4 regions of the Pseudarthrobacter sp. MOO13 genome follow, and region 3 is predicted to be linked to each of the others. Evidence: riboswitches for the same ligand, from Rfam matches in the RefSeq annotation. Region 3 holds a riboswitch; each other region holds the start of a gene.
What was found. A riboswitch is a leader RNA that binds a small molecule or an ion and turns the genes downstream of it on or off. The one in region 3 is predicted to bind cyclic di-AMP.
Positions count from the first base shown of each region.

Region 1: another riboswitch for cyclic di-AMP. It lies ahead of AC4EEO_RS08330 (C40 family peptidase); the one in region 3 lies ahead of AC4EEO_RS15630 (aggregation-promoting factor C-terminal-like domain-containing protein).
Region 2: another riboswitch for cyclic di-AMP. It lies ahead of AC4EEO_RS14975 (C40 family peptidase); the one in region 3 lies ahead of AC4EEO_RS15630 (aggregation-promoting factor C-terminal-like domain-containing protein).
Region 4: another riboswitch for cyclic di-AMP. It lies ahead of AC4EEO_RS19305 (glycoside hydrolase family 16 protein); the one in region 3 lies ahead of AC4EEO_RS15630 (aggregation-promoting factor C-terminal-like domain-containing protein).

Region 1 is NZ_CM177848.1:1,789,880-1,794,498, reverse strand. Features, by position in the region: gene AC4EEO_RS08340 (TraR/DksA family transcriptional regulator) at 1-255, opposite strand, end outside; gene AC4EEO_RS08335 (coiled-coil domain-containing protein) at 277-1,590, opposite strand; cyclic di-AMP (ydaO/yuaA leader) riboswitch at 1,844-2,016, shown strand; gene AC4EEO_RS08330 (C40 family peptidase) at 2,020-2,850, shown strand; gene AC4EEO_RS08325 (protein adenylyltransferase SelO) at 2,929-4,395, opposite strand; gene AC4EEO_RS08320 (mycothiol transferase) at 4,446-4,619, opposite strand, start outside.
Region 2 is NZ_CM177848.1:3,279,112-3,283,730, forward strand. Features, by position in the region: gene AC4EEO_RS14955 (molybdopterin molybdotransferase MoeA) at 1-7, opposite strand, end outside; gene AC4EEO_RS14960 (NTP transferase domain-containing protein) at 4-1,008, opposite strand; gene AC4EEO_RS14965 (HNH endonuclease) at 1,051-1,551, opposite strand; gene AC4EEO_RS14970 (NlpC/P60 family protein) at 1,820-2,587, opposite strand; gene AC4EEO_RS14975 (C40 family peptidase) at 2,750-3,427, opposite strand; cyclic di-AMP (ydaO/yuaA leader) riboswitch at 3,498-3,679, opposite strand; gene AC4EEO_RS14980 (M23 family metallopeptidase) at 3,808-4,619, opposite strand, start outside.
Region 3 is NZ_CM177848.1:3,436,342-3,440,960, reverse strand. Features, by position in the region: gene upp (uracil phosphoribosyltransferase) at 1-44, shown strand, start outside; gene AC4EEO_RS15635 (glyoxalase superfamily protein) at 89-490, shown strand; gene AC4EEO_RS15630 (aggregation-promoting factor C-terminal-like domain-containing protein) at 558-1,265, opposite strand; cyclic di-AMP (ydaO/yuaA leader) riboswitch at 1,271-1,431, opposite strand; partial or broken gene AC4EEO_RS15625 (glycosyltransferase family 39 protein) at 1,577-3,653, opposite strand; gene AC4EEO_RS15620 (glycosyltransferase family 39 protein) at 3,660-4,619, opposite strand, start outside.
Region 4 is NZ_CM177848.1:4,222,984-4,227,602, forward strand. Features, by position in the region: gene AC4EEO_RS19300 (glycosyltransferase) at 1-619, opposite strand, end outside; gene AC4EEO_RS19305 (glycoside hydrolase family 16 protein) at 752-1,777, opposite strand; cyclic di-AMP (ydaO/yuaA leader) riboswitch at 1,863-2,032, opposite strand; gene rpsF (30S ribosomal protein S6) at 2,403-2,708, shown strand; gene AC4EEO_RS19315 (single-stranded DNA-binding protein) at 2,780-3,346, shown strand; gene rpsR (30S ribosomal protein S18) at 3,473-3,712, shown strand; gene rplI (50S ribosomal protein L9) at 3,730-4,182, shown strand; gene AC4EEO_RS19330 (YdcF family protein) at 4,355-4,619, shown strand, end outside.

The sequences.
Region 1 (4,619 bases), 1.6 Mb from region 3:
ATAGGTGCCGTTGGCCAGCCGCTCCAGGGCTGCCTCCACTTGGTCCAGCCCGGCTGAACTCTGCTTCAACAATGCCGACGCCTGCGACAGTTCGAAGGCGATCGTGGCGCCCTCGGGATCGTGTTCGTCATCGACGTTGGAGTCCTGCCGGGCCGCGTTGGCCGCGTCGATATCAGCCCGCAGCGCCGGCAACAGGGCCAACCTCCGGGCCCGTTCCTCTTCGAGCAGCACCCTGAACCGTTCGAAATCTGGCATGCGGAAAGCCTAGCGCGTCAGTCAGTACCAGTTCAGGGCGACGGAATGGCTCCAGGCGCCGCACGGGGACCCGTAGCGGTCGCGGATGTAGCCGAGCCCCCAGTCAATCTGCGTCCGGTAACTCGTCAGCCAGTCGCTTCCGGCGCTGGCGTACTTTCCCGGCGGCAGGGCCTGGGCTATGCCATAGGCCCCGGATGAGGCATTCGTGGCCGTGGTCAGCCAGCCGGATTCCTTGGTCCACAGCTGGGACAGGCACTGGAACTGGTCGGCGCCCCAGCCGAGGGCACCCAGGCGTCCTGAGGCATAGGCCTTGGCGCCGGCAGGATCATTGACGGCACCGCCCGGGACGGAGGGAACGACGACGGGCGGCGGGCCGGGCACGGCCGGCTGCGGCGGACTGCCGGGAACCGGGCCGGCCGGCGGGGCCGGTACCGCCGCGTTGCCGGCCGGAGCTGCAGCCGCGGGTTTGGGCTGCCTGGCTGCGGCCGCGGCAGCCTGCGCCGCGGCTTCGGCCTGCCGGCGGGCCTGCTGCGCCGCAGCGGCGCGCTTGGCCTCCTGGGCCGCTTCATAGGCAGCCAGCGCCGCCTGGCCCTGGCGATACTCCCCCTCAAGTGCCGCCGTCGTTCCCTTCAGCGAGGCAAGCTGGGCGGTCAGTTCGGTGCTGTGCTGCTGTTCGTCATTTACCTGCCGGGCAAGCGCATCCTGGGCGGAGCGGGCTGCATCCAGTTTGGCTTTTGCTTCCCCGGACAGTCGTTCCCGCTCAGTGCGGGCCACTTTTTCCTGCTCTGCCAGTGATGCGGCAACTTTTCCGGCAGCCGCAGCTTTCTCCACCAGAGCAGCAGTCTTGTCGCCCACCAGCTGGACGAGGTTGAGCCCTTGGACGCTGTTGTTCCGCAGGGCATCAAGGGCCACGAAGAATCCGGTATTGGTCCCGCCCGTCTTGTACGCCTGGACGGCAAGCGCTCCGATTTCCTTGCGATGCCGGGCCAGTTCGTCGTTGGCGCGGGCAGCCCGGGCGGACAATGAATCCAGCCTTACCGATGCCGCTTGCAGCCCGGCGTCGGCTGCGGCGTAGTCGGCCGATGCCCGGACCGCCGTGTTACCGGCGGCTTCAGCCTGGGTCTGGAGGCCGTCCAGGAACCCATTGATGGTGGTGATCTCTGCCGCTTTCGCTGCCTCGGAAGACTGCGCCTGCTGCACGTCAGCCCAGGACGGATACCCACCGGGAGGTGCAGGCTCGTCTGCAGTGGCCGGCAGGACCGTGGCCGCTGCCACTGCGATGGCGAGCAGTCCCCCCACCAGCGGGGACGTGGGCATGGTCACGAACAGGGGCATAGTCCCGAAGCATACCGGCGGCACGCCGGAGCGGAAAGGCGGCCGTGCCTGCTTTGTTACCCGTTTGGTCCGGTGCCGGACCGGCGGGAGCCCGGCGTGGGTGGATCGGACCCATCCAATCGTTGGTTGAATACGAGAGAAGAACCTCGCATGTTATCTAAACGTGACAATGGGAGGGTCGGCGGGTTATGGTCTTCTGGTGTCCCTCCCCAAACGGGACACTCCCATCAGTTTGCCGAGCCCTGCCGCTGATACCGGGATTCAACCGCATTCATGCTGGCAGGGACGGGGGAACCAAGTTTCCACGACCTTTCAGGTCTTGGGGTTAAGTCGGACAGCTCCTCCGCCCACCGCGGAGATATGTTCGGCCGGGTATCTCCAACCCGAACCCGACAGCTCACCCCGCAGGCATGGGAGAGGCGATCAATCGTGTCAAAGAATCTCAGCACTGCCCGCCACCGCGCGACCCCGGCCCGCTCCATTGCGCTCGAGGGACTCGCCGTGACGGCCAAATCACAGGCCCGTTCGTTTGGCCGTCCGGCCCTCGCTGTTGCCGCCGCGTCCGGCATCGCGTTCGGCGTCGGCGCCCCGGCCCATGCGGGCGTGACGGGCGCGGACACCACTGAGCAGGCCAGCGTCCAGGCCGCCGCAGCTCCTGCAACTGCTCCGGCAGCCGCGGCAGCAACCGTCCACACCGTCGTTTCCGGGGACACCCTCGGCGCGATTTCGGCCGCGTACGGAGTCAGCCTCAATGACCTCCTGGCTGCCAACGGCCTGGGATTGTCGTCCATCATCTACCCCGGTGACCAGATCCAGATCCCCGGCGCCGGCTACGTGGCAGCACCTGCGCCGGCAGCGGCCCCCGTCCAGGCGGCAGCCGCCACCGCACCGGCGAACACCGGCATGAACATGTCCTACGCATCAGCAACGCCGGTGGCGTCCACCACCGGGAGCGGGACCGGTGCTGCCATCCTGGCCTCCGCCTACGGCCAGGTCGGCGTGAGCCAGGACTGCACCGCCATGGTTGAAAAAGCCCTGCGCTCCGTCGGCAAGAGCGTCGGCGACCTGGCTCCCACGCAGTTCTTCCAGTACGGCAGCGTGGTCGGGAGCCCGGCACCCGGCGACCTCATCATCACCTCGGGCCACGTGGGCGTTTACGCCGGCAACGGCCAGGTTGTGAGTGGCGGCGTCAACGGCTACACCACGCAGGTGCACTCCATCAGCTGGCTCAGCGGCTACTCAGTGGTCCGCGTCGCCTAGTCTTCGCGCAGTAAAGCCTGCTCCCAACAGGAGGGTGGCAGCCGGGTCTCCGGTTGCCACCCTCCTGTTGTCGTCGGATCAGGTCCCGCAAAAGGTCGTATACGTCCCGAAGTCCGCCGGGGCACCGTCCATGTAGCGTTCCAGCCCGGCCCGCTCGGTGAAAGGATCGGTCACGGCCTGAAGCAGGCGGTGCAGCGGGGCAGTGTCTCCCTCCGTGCCGGCGGCGAGGGCTTCCTCCACCAGATGGTTCCGTGGAATGTACGCCGGGTTGACGCTGTCCATCAGCCCTGCGTCGGGTTGCAGCGCCAACCACCGCTCCGACCAGGCGTCGAAGCCGGCCAAATCCATCACCATCCCGCGCACCGGGCGCAGGTCGCCGCGGGCCGCCCTGCCTAGGTTACGGAAGAACAGGGTGTAATCCACCGGGCCGTCCTTGAGGATGGCCACCACATCGTCAATAAGGCTGGACGCGGCGTCGTCGCTGGCGTTTCCAGCGGCAAGACCCAGTTTGGTTTTCATGCCGCCCGTCCACGCCGTGCTGTACTGTCCACGGAATCCACCGAGCACCTCCACCGCTGCAGCAACAGCTTTGTCCTCGTCTTCGTCAACGAGCGGCAGCATTGCCTCGGCAAGGCGGGCAAGGTTCCATTCGGCAAGGACTGGCTGGTTGGCGTAGGCGTAACGGCCACTGACATCGATGGAACTGAAGACGGCGGCGGGATCGAAGGCATCCAGGAACGCACACGGGCCGTAATCAATGGTTTCCCCTGAGATGGTCATGTTGTCCGTATTCATGACCCCGTGCACGAATCCCGCCAGCATCCACCGGGCCACCAGCCCGGCCTGGGCGGAACAGACGGACGCAAACAGTGCCAGATAGGGGTTTGGGGCGACGGCAGCGTCCGGATAGTGCCTGCTGATGGCGTGGTCAGCCAGCCGCTTGAGCAGGTCCATGTTCTCCGTGGCCCGGGCGTACTGGAAACTCCCAACCCTCAAGTGGCTGCTGGCCACCCGCGCCAGGACAGCACCGGGCAGCATGCCCTCGCGCCGGACCTGCCGCCCCGTCGCCACGACGGCGAGGGAGCGCGTGGTGGGAATACCCAGGGCGTGCATGGCCTCACTGACAACGTACTCGCGCAGCATTGGCCCGACGACGGCCCGGCCGTCCCCGGCGCGGGCGAAGGGGGTGCGCCCCGAGCCTTTGAGGTGGATGTCCAGCAGGCGGCCGGCGCGGTCCGTGACTTCCCCCAGCAGGAGCGCGCGTCCGTCGCCGAGCAATGGGGAGTAGCCGCCGAACTGGTGGCCCGCGTAAGCCTGCGCCACCGGGGTGGCACCGGCCGGAACGTGGTTGCCCACGAGGAGGCGCACCCCTTCCGGACTGCGGAGGTATCGCGGGTCAAGGCCCAGGCCTGCTGCGAGCTTTTCATTCAGGACCAGGAGTTCGGGGTCCGGAGCTTCCTCGGCCTGCCAGGGAACGGCAATTTCCGCCAGTTCACGGGCGAAGCGGCCGTCTAAGGTGACCGTGGATTCAGCTGCTGCCGTCATGGGTTAACCCTATCGCCGTGGTGCCGCCCGCCCCTCCTGCACGGAGAGCTTCAGGCCCTGCCGCCGCTGGCCCCTGCATCATCCAGCCCCTTGGCATAGGCCGCCTGGCCGGCATGCTGGAGGCAGTCCCCCAGAATGCTGACAAGCCGCACCCCAAGGGTCACCGGCGGATCCCAGCGCCAGTCCGCCACGCGGTCCAGGTCCTGTTCTTCCAGGCTTTCGAG
Region 2 (4,619 bases), 160 kb from region 3:
CCGTCATTCGCCGGGGGTCCCGGCGGCAGCTTCATTCTCGTAGTCGGCAGCCAGGGACCGTGCCACGGCCATCGCCGCTTCCATGGACACCGTGTCCATTTCCCTGCCCGGTGCGGCAGCCAGCCCCGCGGCGAATCCTGCGATGAACGTGGTGAGTGGAGCAGCCGGCCGGACCACGGCGTGGGCTGCGACGCCGGCAAGGGACAGCACTGCGTTCACGTCCACCTGGACGTCCTCCAGCTTGTATGCCTGGAGCAGGGCCCTGCACCATTCCTCCAGCGTCTCGTCCTGGCTTTTCACGACTTGCCTCCCACGTTGGCTCCGCACGTTTTGGTCAAAGTCTTCACGCTGGCTCCCGGCGGCGATCCCCAGCGTGGCAGCATCACCCCACGTATCCACGTCGGCAGTGGACCCGGCTGGGACTGTGACAAGCTGCACGTCCAGATTAGCAAGGAGGGACCTCACGGAGCCGTTGACCAGGGCGTCCCGGCGGGACAACTCACCGCACGATCTTTTTAACTCATCAGTGTTATATATGGCTGCCAGCGGCTGTTCCCTGCCGTCGGCCGAGCGGGCCACGGCGCCCCGGCCATCGCCCGCAGCTGCCACCGCGTCCCGGAGCATCGCCACCGCCCGGGCTGCCAGCGGCATGTCGCAGGCGAGAACCAGAGTGAAGGGCGCCCCTCCCCCAAAGGTGGCAAGGGCATCTAGGCCGGCTGAGATCCCGGCGGCAGGACCGGCAAACCTCGGCTCCTCCCGGCAGGACAGGACGCCTGGCGGCAGGGCCTGGGCGGGCCCGGCCTCATCGGCAGCCCCGCGGGACGGAGGGCCGCCGGCGGAAACGTCGCCCACAACAACCGTACGGCGGGCACCGGCAGCGGCGTCAAGGGTCCATGCCAGGAGGGTTCTTCCCCGGAGGACCAACGATTGCTTGGGTACTCCACCCAGCCGTGATGACCGGCCGCCCGCCAGGATCAGGGCGTCAAAGATCAACGGGTCCGTTTGCACCCACCCAGCCTAGCGAACAGCAACCGGCCTGGAAGCCGCTTGTCAGGCGGCGCGCTCGGGAAGCAGGAATGGATCCCAGGCGGGGGTTGGCTTCTCCAGTTCCTTGATCTGCCAGATGGTTCCGTGCGGCGGCTCCGGCACGAAGCGCAGGGTCCATCCCATCTCGCCGGGGGTATGGTCACCCTTGACGTTGTTGCACCGCAGGCAGGCAGCCACGAGATTCTCCCAGGAATCGGCTCCGCCCCGCGATTTTGGGTGGACATGGTCGATTGTGTGCGCTGCCTTTCCGCAATATGCACACTTGTGCCCGTCACGTCGAAGCACACCACGGCGGCTGACGGCCGTTGAGTGGTTGTACCGCGGGCGGATGTAGCGGTTGAGGAGGATCACGGACGGGCGGCCCAGGACGTCAGTGGGGCCCACCACGGGATCATCCCCCTCGGCCACCACGCTCGCCTTGCCTGTGAGCACAAGCACCAGCGCCCGGCGGAAGGTGATAACCGCCAGCGGTTCATATCCAGCATTCAGAACGAGAGTGCGCATGCACGTACCTCTTCACGGCCGCACCCGTCAGGGGCACGAGGGCCGGCTGCCCTCGGCATGTCCGGGCTATGGATCGACATCACAAGAGTAAACAGAGAATTGCAATATCAGGTAATCGGTATACGCGGAGGCCGGATCCCCACCCCGGTGGCGGGAGCCGGGATGCACGCAGAATGGCGGGAGTTAAACGGGAAAAGACCCCCGCCTCAAGGGCAGGGGTCCTTCCGGGCACATCTTATGCGGCGCCGCGTGCGGCGGGCGGCAGTGGTTACCGAACGTGGATGAAGACCGGTCCGGAGCCAACGTTGGCGCTGAACACAACGGTGTCGTTGCCGTTGAAGCCGCCGTGGACGGCCATCCCGTTTCCGGCGTAGACGGCGATGTGGGCCATTCCTCCGCCACCGTCGGCGTAGTAGATGAGGTCGCCGGGCTGGGCCTGGGATGCGGACACCCTGTCACCCAATGACAGGTAACCGGCGGGCCAGTCGTGGAAGTGGATGCCGACGGCAGCCAGTGCGTTGGTCACCAGCATGGTGCAGTCCTGGTGTACGCCAAGCTGGGCGTAGGCAGCGGACAGGATGGCAGCACCCTTTCCGCTGGCGGAAACCTGGGCGGCGGGGGCAGCCGTGGCATCGGCAGTTGCAACCTTGGCAGTCACCTTGGGAGCGGCAACGGCCTGGGCAACGGGAGCGGGAGCGGCTTCCTGCACCGCAACCTCGGGCTCGGGAGCCGGTGCCGGAGTGGTGGTAACTGCCGGCTTTTCGAAGCTGATGGCAATGGTGGAAGCCGCTGAGATCGGAGCGTCGACGGCGGATTCAACTTCCATGGCGGATGCCGGAGCCGAGTCGCGCTTGACGTTGGTGTCGGCTGCGTTGGCTGCGATGCCGCTGGTCAGGACCAGGCCGGAAGCTGCAGCGATTACTGCAGCCTGGCGGCCCATGCCGCCGGCGTTGTCGCTGACAGCCTTGGCAATGATCGCGATCGAGTTGGTTTTGGTGACCTCGGCGCGGTGCCGTGCGGTAGCACGAGTCGTCATCAGTTCTCTCTTTCGTTTTCCTCTGGACCGCGGTGGCCTGTCCGAGGGGGTTGGATGCGCCGGCATCTTGGGGGTACGCCGGCGCGTCCCGAACGGGGATGTTGGTTTCTAGCGAAAAAGCTTTGGGCAAAGAAATAGCCCTTGGAGCGTGGAGCCCAAGAACTACTTGTTCAGGTGGTAGTACGTGGAAGTACCGGTGGCTGCGGGAGAGTGGAGCATGGTTCCCTGCGACGGGTTGAGCGCGCTGATCATCATGCCGTTGCCGACGTAGATGCCGACGTGTGCGCCGCCGTTCTGGACCACGAGGTCGCCCGGCTGGGGGGTGGAGGTGGGGGTCATGATGCTCCACGCGTTCGTGCGGGGAATGCTGATTCCAGCCTGCGCGTAGACCCACTGAACGAAGCCAGAGCAGTCCCAGCCGTTGGGGGTGGTGCCGCCCCAGACGTAGGGGTGGCCGATGCCGGTGTAGGCGATCGCGGCGATACCCGAGGTGGCTGCGGACGAAACGGCTTCCACTGCCTGTCCGGCCTTGGACGCCTCCTGGCCGGCAGTGGTGGCGGTGCGGTCCGCGGACGCGGTGGACTGGGTGCGCACGGTTTCCACCTTCGGGGCGGCGGTGGTCTTGACCGCCGGACGCTCGAAGGAAACGGTGGCCGTGGGGGCCGCGGTGACAGCAAGGGCGGTCTGCGCGGAACCGGACTCCGTGGAGGCCGAGATGCCGGCAGTGGTGTCCGCGGCGTTGGCCGGCAGGCCCATGCTCAGGATGAGGCCTGAAGCCGCTGCCACAACGGCAGCCTGGCGGCCCACGGTCCCGACATTGGCGCTTACGGCCTTGGACATGGCGTCCAAGGGGTTGGCGCGAACCGTTTGCGCACGGTGGCGCGCAGAATTATGGCGTGAAGACACGAAGGTAGCCTCTCCCAATGCCTGCGAGGTGAGCTGTCGGATTCGGATGGGAGTCACCCGGCCACTTCGCTTCCTGGGAAGCTCATGACTTAACCCCAAGGCCTTCCAGAACGCAGAAGGCCAAAATTGGTTCCCCCGCCCCTGCCAGACGATGAAATGCGAACGGACCTTGAGCGGTGGCAGAGTTAGGCAATCCACTCAAGAGCGTCAACTTCGGAAAAGTTGACGCGAGTTAGACGGTACAGCAGTTTTGCTTCAATGTCACATTCAGGTCACGGCGGGTCACGGCGATCTGGGAGTGCGCAATCAAACGGTTACAGCCAGCCCATCGGATCGACCACTTCGCCGTTGACCTGAACTTCGAAGTGCAGGTGGCAGCCGGTGGACGCCCCGGTGGTCCCGCTCAACGCCACGACTTCGCCGCGGGAGACCGTTTGGCCCACCTTGACGTTGAAGGACGAGAGGTGGTTGTACGTGGTCTCCAGGCCGTTGCCATGGTCGATCACCACCCGGTTTCCACCGCCGAACTGGTGCCAGCCGGCGAAGGTCACGGTTCCTGTTGCGGCTGCCAGGACGGACGTCCCGCACTGTGCCACAAAGTCCTGTCCGCGGTGGAAATCTCCGGTGCCGCCGGTGATTGGGCTGACCCGGTAGCCGAAGGGCGACGCGGTCACGAGGGATGCCAGCGGCGCGGCCAGGGTCCCGGCGGAAGCCGCACGCGTTACTGATCCGGCCGACTGGGCGCTCAGCAGTTGCTTCAGCTTCCCGTCGGGGTCCGCCTGCGTTACGACGGCTGAGCGGCTGAAGTCGATCTGGGCGCCTACATCCGCGGAAATCTGGGGCTGGGGGCTGACTGCGGAGGCGGCCTGGGGCGCGATTCCGGCCGCATCCGTCGCCATAACGGGGCTGGTGGCGGGCATGGTCACCGTGAGCACCAGGCCGGTGGCGGCGAGGGCGATGCCGGCCTTTTGGCCGATGCCGCTGGCCGCGGCAAAGTCGGTGATTTGCCGGAACGGACCCCGGCGGCGGCGTGCATCCCGTTGCGGGTCGCGGGGGCGCTCCGCGGCGGCTACTTCGACAACCCGGGCTGCCTCAGGGGGGCCCGCCGCGCGACGGCGGCCCCGGG
Region 3 (4,619 bases):
GCCTCGGCGACGCCGGCGACCGCCTGTACGGGATCGCCGGGTAGGTTCCACCCTTTTTCAAAACCGTTCCCGCCGCTAGCCTGTGCGGATGGACTGGAAACTAGAACTCGTCTTTGTCCCTGTATCCGATGTGGACCGCGCCAAGGATTTCTATGTTAACAAGGTTGGCTTCAACGCCGACTACGACGAACGCCCGTCGGAGTCGATCCGCTTCGTGCAGTTGACGCCACCCGGCTCCGCCTGCTCCATCTGCATCGGCGAAGGGCTCACCGACGCTCCGCCCGGCACAGGATCCAACCTCCAGCTGGTGGTCAGCGACATCGAGGCTGCCCACCGCCAGCTCAAGGGCAACGGCGTGGACGTCAGCGACGTGGATGTGCAGCAGTGGGGCCACTTCCTGTACTTCGCCGATCCGGACGGCAACAAGTGGTCTGTCCAGTACATCCCCTGGCGGAACGCCGGGCCGGGCGACGTCCAGGGCGCCGGTTAACGCAAACCGCGGGCCGCATCGACATGATGCGGCCCGCGGTTTGCGTTGCGCCCGGTGCTGGTGGTGCCTAGTACCAGTTGTGTGCCAGGTGGAAGTTCAACGCGCCGCAGGGCGAGGCGTAGCTCTTCTTGATGTAGTCCAGGCCCCAGTTGATCTGCGTGCGGTAGTTGGTTAGGTAGTCGGCGCCTGCGCTGGCCATCTTCTCCGCCGGCAGCGACTGGACGATGCCGTACGCGCCGCTGCTGGCGTTGGTGGCGGTGGTGGTCCAATCGGATTCCTTGGTCCACAGCGTCTGCAGGCACTGCATCTGGTCCGGTCCCCAGCCAAAGGAGGACAGCTGGCTGGCGGCGTAGGCCTGGGCGCCCGCGGGATCGTTGACCGCGACGGCGGGAGCAGGCTCAGGCGCGGGGGCCGGCGCAGGTGCGGGTGCTTCAGCCGGCGGGGCGGCGGGAGCGGGCGCGGGGGCCGGCTCCGCGGCCTGCGGTGCCACGCTGATGGCGGAAGGAGCAGGATTCGCGGCCGGGTTGGACCGGATTTCGCTCTTCTCGATGCTCATCTGGGCATCCGCCGCCGACGTGGAAGCGCTTGACCCGGTGGACGACGCCTGGGTCATGCTGTTGGTCGCCTGGCCTGCCGCGCCAACGCCAACCAGCACCGCGCATGATGCAGCGAGGACCGCAACACGCCGGCCCACGGTGGTCTTTTTGGCGGGCTGGGGTTTGGCCCGATGTTTTGCCTTGGTTTGCAGGCATGGTTTTGCCATGGATTTAGACATGATTGATCGCCTCTCACACCTGCGGAGTTAGCTGTCGGGTTCGGATGAGGGCATCCGGCCGCACGGAAAAAACACGTGCTGGCTTAACCCCAAGGGCAATCATTGCCCGGGACGGTGGGTCCCCCGCCTCTGCCGTTGCTCAAGCGGAATCCGGGAAGCGGCAGAGCTTGGCGTCAACCCGGGATATGCGGCCCGAACGGGGACCGCACCCAATCGACGGTACAGGAAGATTGCGCATTAGTCACATTTGGGTAACGGAAGTCACGAATCATGGCGCGTCGATTTGCTGCAGGCGGATCCCCGGCGCCGGGTTATCCCGCCAGGATATAGACCGTGGTCCCGCCAATGTTTTGCGCCGGGAACGTGGACTCCACCCACTGTGCAATCCGGGTGGAGGCGTCAGAGCCGCTGCTGGACATCATGGTCCCGCCGGCAATGAAGTAGTGGATCCGGCCTTGGGAGACCAGCGCTTGGAACTGTTCCAGCGTGGGGGAGGGGTCGGTGCCGTTGAAGCCGCCCACGGCCATCACCGGCAGTTCCGTGGCCAGTTGGTAACCTGCGGCATTGTTCGAACCGACTACTGCCGCTGCCCAGGTGTAGTTTGAGGCACCGTCCTTCAACGCGGCCACGAGCCCGGCCGACGGCGTGGGCGCACCCAGAAGGCCGGCCATCCCGCCGGCGCGGCCACCGGTGGCACCCTGACCGCCCTGCGCTGCCCCGCCCTGGCCGGCCCCCTGGCCTTGTCCGCCCTGGCCGGCACCCTGGCCTTGTCCGGCCTGGCCGTTGAACTGCCGGGACGTGCCGCCCGCGCCAAACCCGCCGGTCCGGTTTCCGCCGAACCCGCCCGGGCCGCCGAACGACGGCGCCGGTCCGGCGCTGACAATGGCCCCGCTGTGCGCCGTCGCCGCCGTCGACATGGAGAAGGCCAGCGGGCCGGCGAGCGATGCCGCAATGGCGAGCGCCGTCGTCGTCCGTTGCACGGAGCGCAGGCGGATGAACCTGTTCAACCCTGTTCCTGCTGCGGCCGCAAGGCCTGCCGCCAGCACCACCCAGCGCAGCCACGGGCCGTAGGCGGATGTGGTTCCCAGCAGGGTGAATGCCATCAGGGGCTGCCGCGGCCACTGCGGCGGCCAGGAAGACCGCCGCGGCGGCCTGCCGCCGGTGCTGCCAGAGAAGTACCGGGCCCAGGCCGGCCAGGGCTGCGATCCCCGGTGCCAATGCCACCGCGTAGTAGGGGTGGATGATGCCCGCCATGAAACTGAAGACCAGGCCGGTCACCAGGACCCAGGAACCCCAGATGAGCACCGACGCCCGGACGGCGTCAGTCCGCGGCGCCCGGCGTCCCACCCACAGCAGGCCGGCAGCAAGGATCAGTGCGGAGGGCAGCAGCCACGCGATCTGGCCGCCAAATTCGCTGTTGAACATCCGCAGCAGCCCCGGAACGCCCCAGCCGTTGGCGCCGCCCACGCTCCCTGTCTCGTCGCCTGTCAGCCGGCCCAGGCCGTTGTAGCCGAGGGTCAGTTCCAGGATGGAATTGTCCTGCGAACCACCAATGAACGGACGGTCCGCAGCCGGGATGAGCTCCACGACGGCCAGCCACCAGCCGGCCGCGGCAAGCATCGCGGCACCGGTGGCGAGCAGGTGCAGCAGCCGCCGACCCAGCCTGGCGGGTGCCGCGACCAGGTAGGCGAGGGCAAACCCGGGAACCACCAGCAGGACCTGCAGCTGCTTGGCAAGGAACCCGAAGCCCAGGAAAACCCCTGCCAGCAGGAGCCAGCGCAGCCTGTCCTCCTGCACGGAGCGGAGCACCGCATAGGCCGCGGCGGTCATGAGCAGCACCAGCAGGGCGTCCGGGTTGTTGAACCGGAACATCAGCGTGGCCACGGGCGTCAGTGCCAGCGCAACGGCGGCCAGCAGCCCTGCCCGGTGGGCGAGGCGCGGGTCACCGGTGGCCGGTGCCGCGGCCCGCCGGACAGCCAGGTACAGCAGCCAGGCGGTGCCGACGCCCATCAGGGCTTCAGGAACCAGGATGCTCCAGGAGCTCAGGCCGAAAATCCGGACCGACAACCCCATGATCCACAGGGACGCCGGTGGCTTGTCCACCGTGATGGAGTTGGCGGCGTCCGAGGAACCGAAGAACCAGGCCGCCCAGTCCTGCGATCCGGCCTGGGCGGCGGCGGAGTAGAAAGCGTTGGCCCAGCCCGATGCCCCGAGGTTCCACAGGTACAGCACGGCGGTAGCTGCCAGCACGGCTGCCAGTTCCAGGCGGTGCCGGAGGGCCGGGGGCTCCCGCCGCACGCCGGCCGCGGCAGCAGGGCTGGAGGCAGCAGGGCCGGGGGCAGCGGGAGCGGAGGGAGCCTGCACCGGAGTGGAGTTAGATCTGGCCATGGGGTCCTACTTGGTGAGTTGGTACACCGTGGAGTTACCCACGGTTTGGGCCTGGAAGTTGGCTTGCACCCAGGCGGCCACCTCGGAGTTGCCGCCCCGGCCGCCCATGCCGCCGCCCATGCCGCCTTCGATGAAGTAGCTGATCTCACCCCTGGCCACCATGGCCTGGAACTCGGCGAGCGTGGGATAGGGGTCGCCGCCGTTCCAGCCGCCCAGGGCAATGACGCTGGTGTTCGTGGCCAGTTCCAGGCTGGCGGCCTGGCTGGCCCCGGAGACAATCGCCGACCACTTCGTGGTGGTGCCGGTGAGCAGTGCGGTCACGGCTGCATCGGCGGTGCCTTCGCCGGGACCACCCGCCCCGCCAGCTCCGGGGGCCCCGGTGAAGCCGCCGGCTCCGTTCGCGGGATCAAAACCGCCGGCACCGGCTGCCGCATCCGTTCCGTCGGTCCGGTCGCCACGGAGCGCGGCGTCGTCCCGGAAGCCGGCAGCCCTGTTGCCGAAACCGCCCGCCGACGAACCTGCGGGCCCCGACGTCGGGATGGATCCCGAATGGGCGGACGCGGCGGTGGCCAAGGTCCAGGCAGCCGTTCCAAGGCCCCCGGCCAGCAAGGAGAGGACGACGACGGCAGCCGTCCCGGAGCGCCGGAACCGTCCCGCAGCGCCCTTGCCGTCAAGGCGGAGGAGGATGGCGGCCGCGGCAAGGACACCAAGGACGATGGTGGCGATGCGCAACCACGGCAGCCACGACGCGTCGCGGCCCAGCAGCACCGAGGACCAGATGGAGGTGCCTAAGACCACGACGGCAAGAGTGGTCCGTGCCGGCCAGTACGCGCGGCCGCGCCAGAGTTCCGCCGCGCCGATGCCCACCAGCGCGGCGATGGCCGGTGCCAGTGCCACCGAGTAGTAGGGGTGGACGATGCCGCTCATGAAGCTGAAGACGCCCGCCGTGACCAGCAGCCAGCCGCC
Region 4 (4,619 bases), 790 kb from region 3:
TCCGGTCCGGACGCGGCCCCGCGGCCACGCTGGTTCCGTTGGGGATGCTTTTCACGGACCGGCCGAGCTTCGCGGACCAGGCTGCAGCGTCCTGTGCCCCGACGGTCAGCAGCCGCGCCCTGGCGGGCAGCGACCGTTCCGCCCGTTCGGCGAGGTGCTCGCGCAGCCGGTAGGCCGGCCGGAGGGAGCGGGCAATATCCGTGTCCATGGCGGCCCGGATGGACCAAGGGTCCACCGTTTGCAGCACCACGGGACCGGCCACATGATGCGAAAGGAAGAGGGCGTGCGGGCCATGGATGAGGGTGGCCTCACTGCTGCCGGACAGGGTGGCTGCCGCTGCCCGCGCTGACGGCGTGGAGCGCCGGTGCTTTCCCAGGCCGGCGAGGCCGCCGAAGGAGCGGACAAATGCGGCGGGGTCGTCCCGCGGGGCTATTTCGTGGACGGTTTCGCAGCGGGCCCGGACCTCCGCCGGAACCGGGACAGGGCCGGAAAACGTCAGCAGCGTGACGGCAACATCCGCGGGAAGGTGAAGGATCACTTCGTACGGGATCATGGAGCTTCCATCACCGAGTTGCGGGTCCCGGTTTGGCACGCTTTCCGTCACGTACAGGAGCTTCATTGCAAGAGTGTACTGGATCACACTCGGGTGGCAGGGTTGCTCTGGGCAACTTTGTGGGGAACCGCAGGAAGCCAAAAAGGGCGACGGCGGGAAGTCCCGCCGTCGCCCTTTCCAAGGGGGGCGCGTGGCCGGCTACTGCCAGGCGCGGACGTAGTCCACCAGGAGTTGGGACTGCGGGCCGTACACCGGGTTCGTCGATGAAGCGCCGACGTTCAGCACGATGTACTGCGGGGCGTTTCCGTCGTCCGTGGGGTAGGACTTGACCTTCACGCCGTCGAAGTAGACGTCCGACGAGTTGGCCATCCGGTGCAAGCCGAAGGTGTGGTATTCGTTGGCCCAGTTGCCGCCAACGCCACCCTGGTTGTGTGACCCGGAGCCGGAGTGGTAATTCACGGTCATCTTGCCCTGGAGGACCTCCGCGATGTCGTTCTCGCCGGTGGCGGGCCAGGACTGCCCGGTGGTCCAGAACGCGGGCCAGTTATAGAGGCCGTTGGCGTTGCCGGGGAACCTGATGCGGGCCTCGACGTACCCGGTGGTGAACTGGTACCCGGTGCCCGCTCCACCCTTCGGGTTCGTGGAGACCAAGGACCCGGAAGACGAGGAGGCAAGGCTAAGGGCCAGGTTGCCGTTGGCCACGGAGACGTTGGCTGGGTTGGTGGCCACCTTGTTCATGGTTCCGCAGTTGGGGGAGAACCAGCAGTTGGACCACTTACCGCCGTCCAGGCCTGAACCGTTGAACTCGTCAGCGAAGGTCATGGTCCAGTTTCCGGGGACCCCTGCGGGCATGGGCGTCCCGCTGTTGGCCAGCGGTGCCGAGGCTGGTGCCACGGCGATGGGGGACTGCGGTGCAGGAGCCGCAGCGGCCGGAGCCGGGGCGGGTGCCGCGGGAGCCGGCGCCTGGGCCGGAGCCTGCTCTGGTGCGGGTGCGGGCGCGGGTGCGGCTGCCGGTGCCGGGGCGGGCGCCGGAGCGGACTGGACTGCGGCCGACGGGGTGGGCTGGACCTGTACCTCGCTGCCGGCCCCGGCGGCGCTGGCCACCCGGGATACGTCGGCAGCTTCATTGCCGTTGGCGACGCCGAGGCCAAGGGAGGCTGCGCCGAGGACGGCTGCTGCCAGGCCGGCGGCCAAGGGCAGGCGGCGGGAATCTCTGGATGTCAAGAACTGACGGAGCCCGGCCGATGGGGTCTCATTCTGATGACGGCGGGCGCGTTTGGCGCTCAATTTGCGGGATGCGGGCATGGGGAATTTACCTCTCAACGCCGGCGGGGTTAGCTGTCGGGTTCGAATGCTGCCATTCGGCCGCGGATCGCGGCTTCACCCCGAGGGCAGGCGGGAGCCATACCCGTGACACTTGGGTCCCCCGCCTCTGCCTTGGAACCTGAGGGATCGCGGAAGCGGCAGAGTTGGGCGTCTTCCGGGATTGGGGCCGGCTGGGGCGGCCCACCCGAAGACCGTACACGAAAATCCCTGCGGAATCACAATTGGGTAACGGAAGCGGCGCGGTGGGCGTGGCGTCCCGCGGTGCACCCGCATAGACGTCTATTGGCGAACGGCACACTCCTGCGTTTTCCACATAGGTGTCCGGTCAGGCTGCTCCTGCCACATCACGCGGCTAGCCTTGAGTCAAGCGCGAATCGCCTATCAGGTCCAGATGCACTAGGATATTGAAGTCTGTGCTGCGTCCTGCCTCCGTATTGGTGGCAAGGCACTGTGCAGAATCGCAAATGAACCTCCTGTTACGGAAATGCCGTAACCGCTTAGCCCAAAGGAGGTGGGTTCACATATGCGTCCTTACGAATTGATGGTAATCATCGACCCCGAGGTCGAAGAGCGTACCGTTGAGCCGTCGCTTCAGAAGTTCCTGAACGTCATCACCAACGATGGTGGAACCATCGAAAAGGTTGACATCTGGGGCCGTCGCCGTCTGGCTTACGAGATCAAGAAGAAGTCCGAAGGTATCTACGCCGTGGTGAATTTCACCGCCAAGCCGGAAACCGCCAAGGAACTTGACCGCCAGCTGTCTCTTAACGAGACCATCATGCGCACCAAGATCACCCGCCCCGAAGAGCAGAAGGTTGTTGCTGAGTAATCAGCACCAAAATTCATTCTTTACCCCGCAGGAACGCACTCTTCACCCAGGATCGAACAAGGAGGCAGTAGATGGCAGGCGAGACCACCATTACGGTCATCGGTAACCTCACCAATGACCCGGAATTGCGGTTCACACCGTCCGGTTCCGCAGTAGCGAACTTCACCATCGCTTCCACCCCCCGCACCTTTGATCGACAGTCCAACGAGTGGAAGGACGGGGAGACCCTGTTCCTCCGCGCCGCGGTCTGGCGTGAAGCTGCCGAGAACGTCGCCGAATCCCTGACCAAGGGCATGCGCGTGATCGTCACCGGCCGCTTGAAGAGCCGTTCCTACGAAACAAAAGAAGGCGAAAAGCGCACCGTCATCGAGCTTGAGGTCGACGAAATCGGCCCCAGCCTGCGCTACGCCAACGCCAAGGTCAACCGCACCCAGCGCTCCGGCGGACAGGGTGGGGGCGGCGGCAACGGCGGCGGTGGCTTCGGAGGCGGCAACCCTGGTGGAAACCAGGGCGGCAACTCCGGTGGAGGCTGGGGCGGCGGCAACCAGCAGGCTGCACAGGACGATCCCTGGGCCACGCCCGGCGTGTCCAATGCAGGCGGCTGGGGCAACGGCCCCGATTCCGAACCTCCCTTCTAAAACCCAAACAACGGCCCGATGCCGGGAATGCCCGGGAGCCGCAAGGCACCCAAGGTTTTGCCGCCGTCGGACCACCACCATCCCGTGGATCAATATCCACGGGCTCCCTAGAATAGGAGCTCCACGATGGCTAAGGCTGAACTCCGTAAGCCCAAACCAAAGTCCAACCCCTTGAAGGCCGCTGACATCACTGTCATCGACTACAAGGACGTAGCATTGCTGCGCAAGTTCATCTCCGACCGCGGAAAGATCCGCGCCCGTCGCGTCACTGGCGTCACGGTGCAGGAACAGCGCAAGATCGCCCAGGCAATCAAGAACGCCCGCGAAGTTGCTCTGCTGCCTTACTCCGGCGCTGGCCGCGGCTAAGGAAGGGATTAACTAACATGGCAAAGCTCATTCTGACCCACGAAGTAACCGGTCTCGGTGCTGCTGGCGATGTTGTCGAGGTCAAGGACGGTTACGCACGTAACTTCCTGCTGCCCCGCGGCTTCGCCCTGACCTGGACCAAGGGTGGCGAGAAGCAGGTTGAGTCCATCAAGGCTGCCCGCGCCGCCCGTGCGCACGCTTCTGTTGAAGCTGCACAGGCACAGGCCCAGGCTCTGTCCTCCAAGAAGGTCAAGCTCGAGGTGAAGGCCGGCGAGTCCGGTCGTCTCTTCGGCACCGTCAAGCCTGCTGATGTCGCTGCCGCAGTCGAGGCTGCCGGCCTCGGTGCCATCGACAAGCGCAACGTTGAACTGCCGAACCACATCAAGTCTGTCGGTTCGTACACGGCCAACGTCCGCCTGCACGAGGATGTTTCCGCTGTCATCGACCTTGAGGTCGTTGCCGGAAAGTAGTTTCCGCACCGCAGTTCAATGGCCCCCGCCCGGGATTCCGGTGCGGGGGCCATTTGCGTGCAAGGTCACTGCCGGGGTTTCCAGCAGCCGGCTGCGGGCGCCATAGGCTTGGGTGCGGGCCGCTGTTACTGGCCTGCACCACTCCACCGTTTCCACGGAAGGTCACCCAGCATTGCCGTTCCTCTTCGTCAGCTGCATCCTCCTGCTGGCCGCAGCCGTCAGCTTTGCGACCGACCGGAGGCGCCTGCGGAACGGAGTCTTCCTTGTCTCAGGGGCAGTCATCGGCTGGCTTGGGCTCCTCCTGGTCTCCGGCAACAACTCCAACAACTCCGTCCCTGTCCTCATAACCGTGGCCTTGGGCCTCCTGCTCATCCTCTCAGTGCCCATCCTGGCCGTGTTCCTTGTCCTCAACGGCCTCATCATGCTGCGCCGCGAAG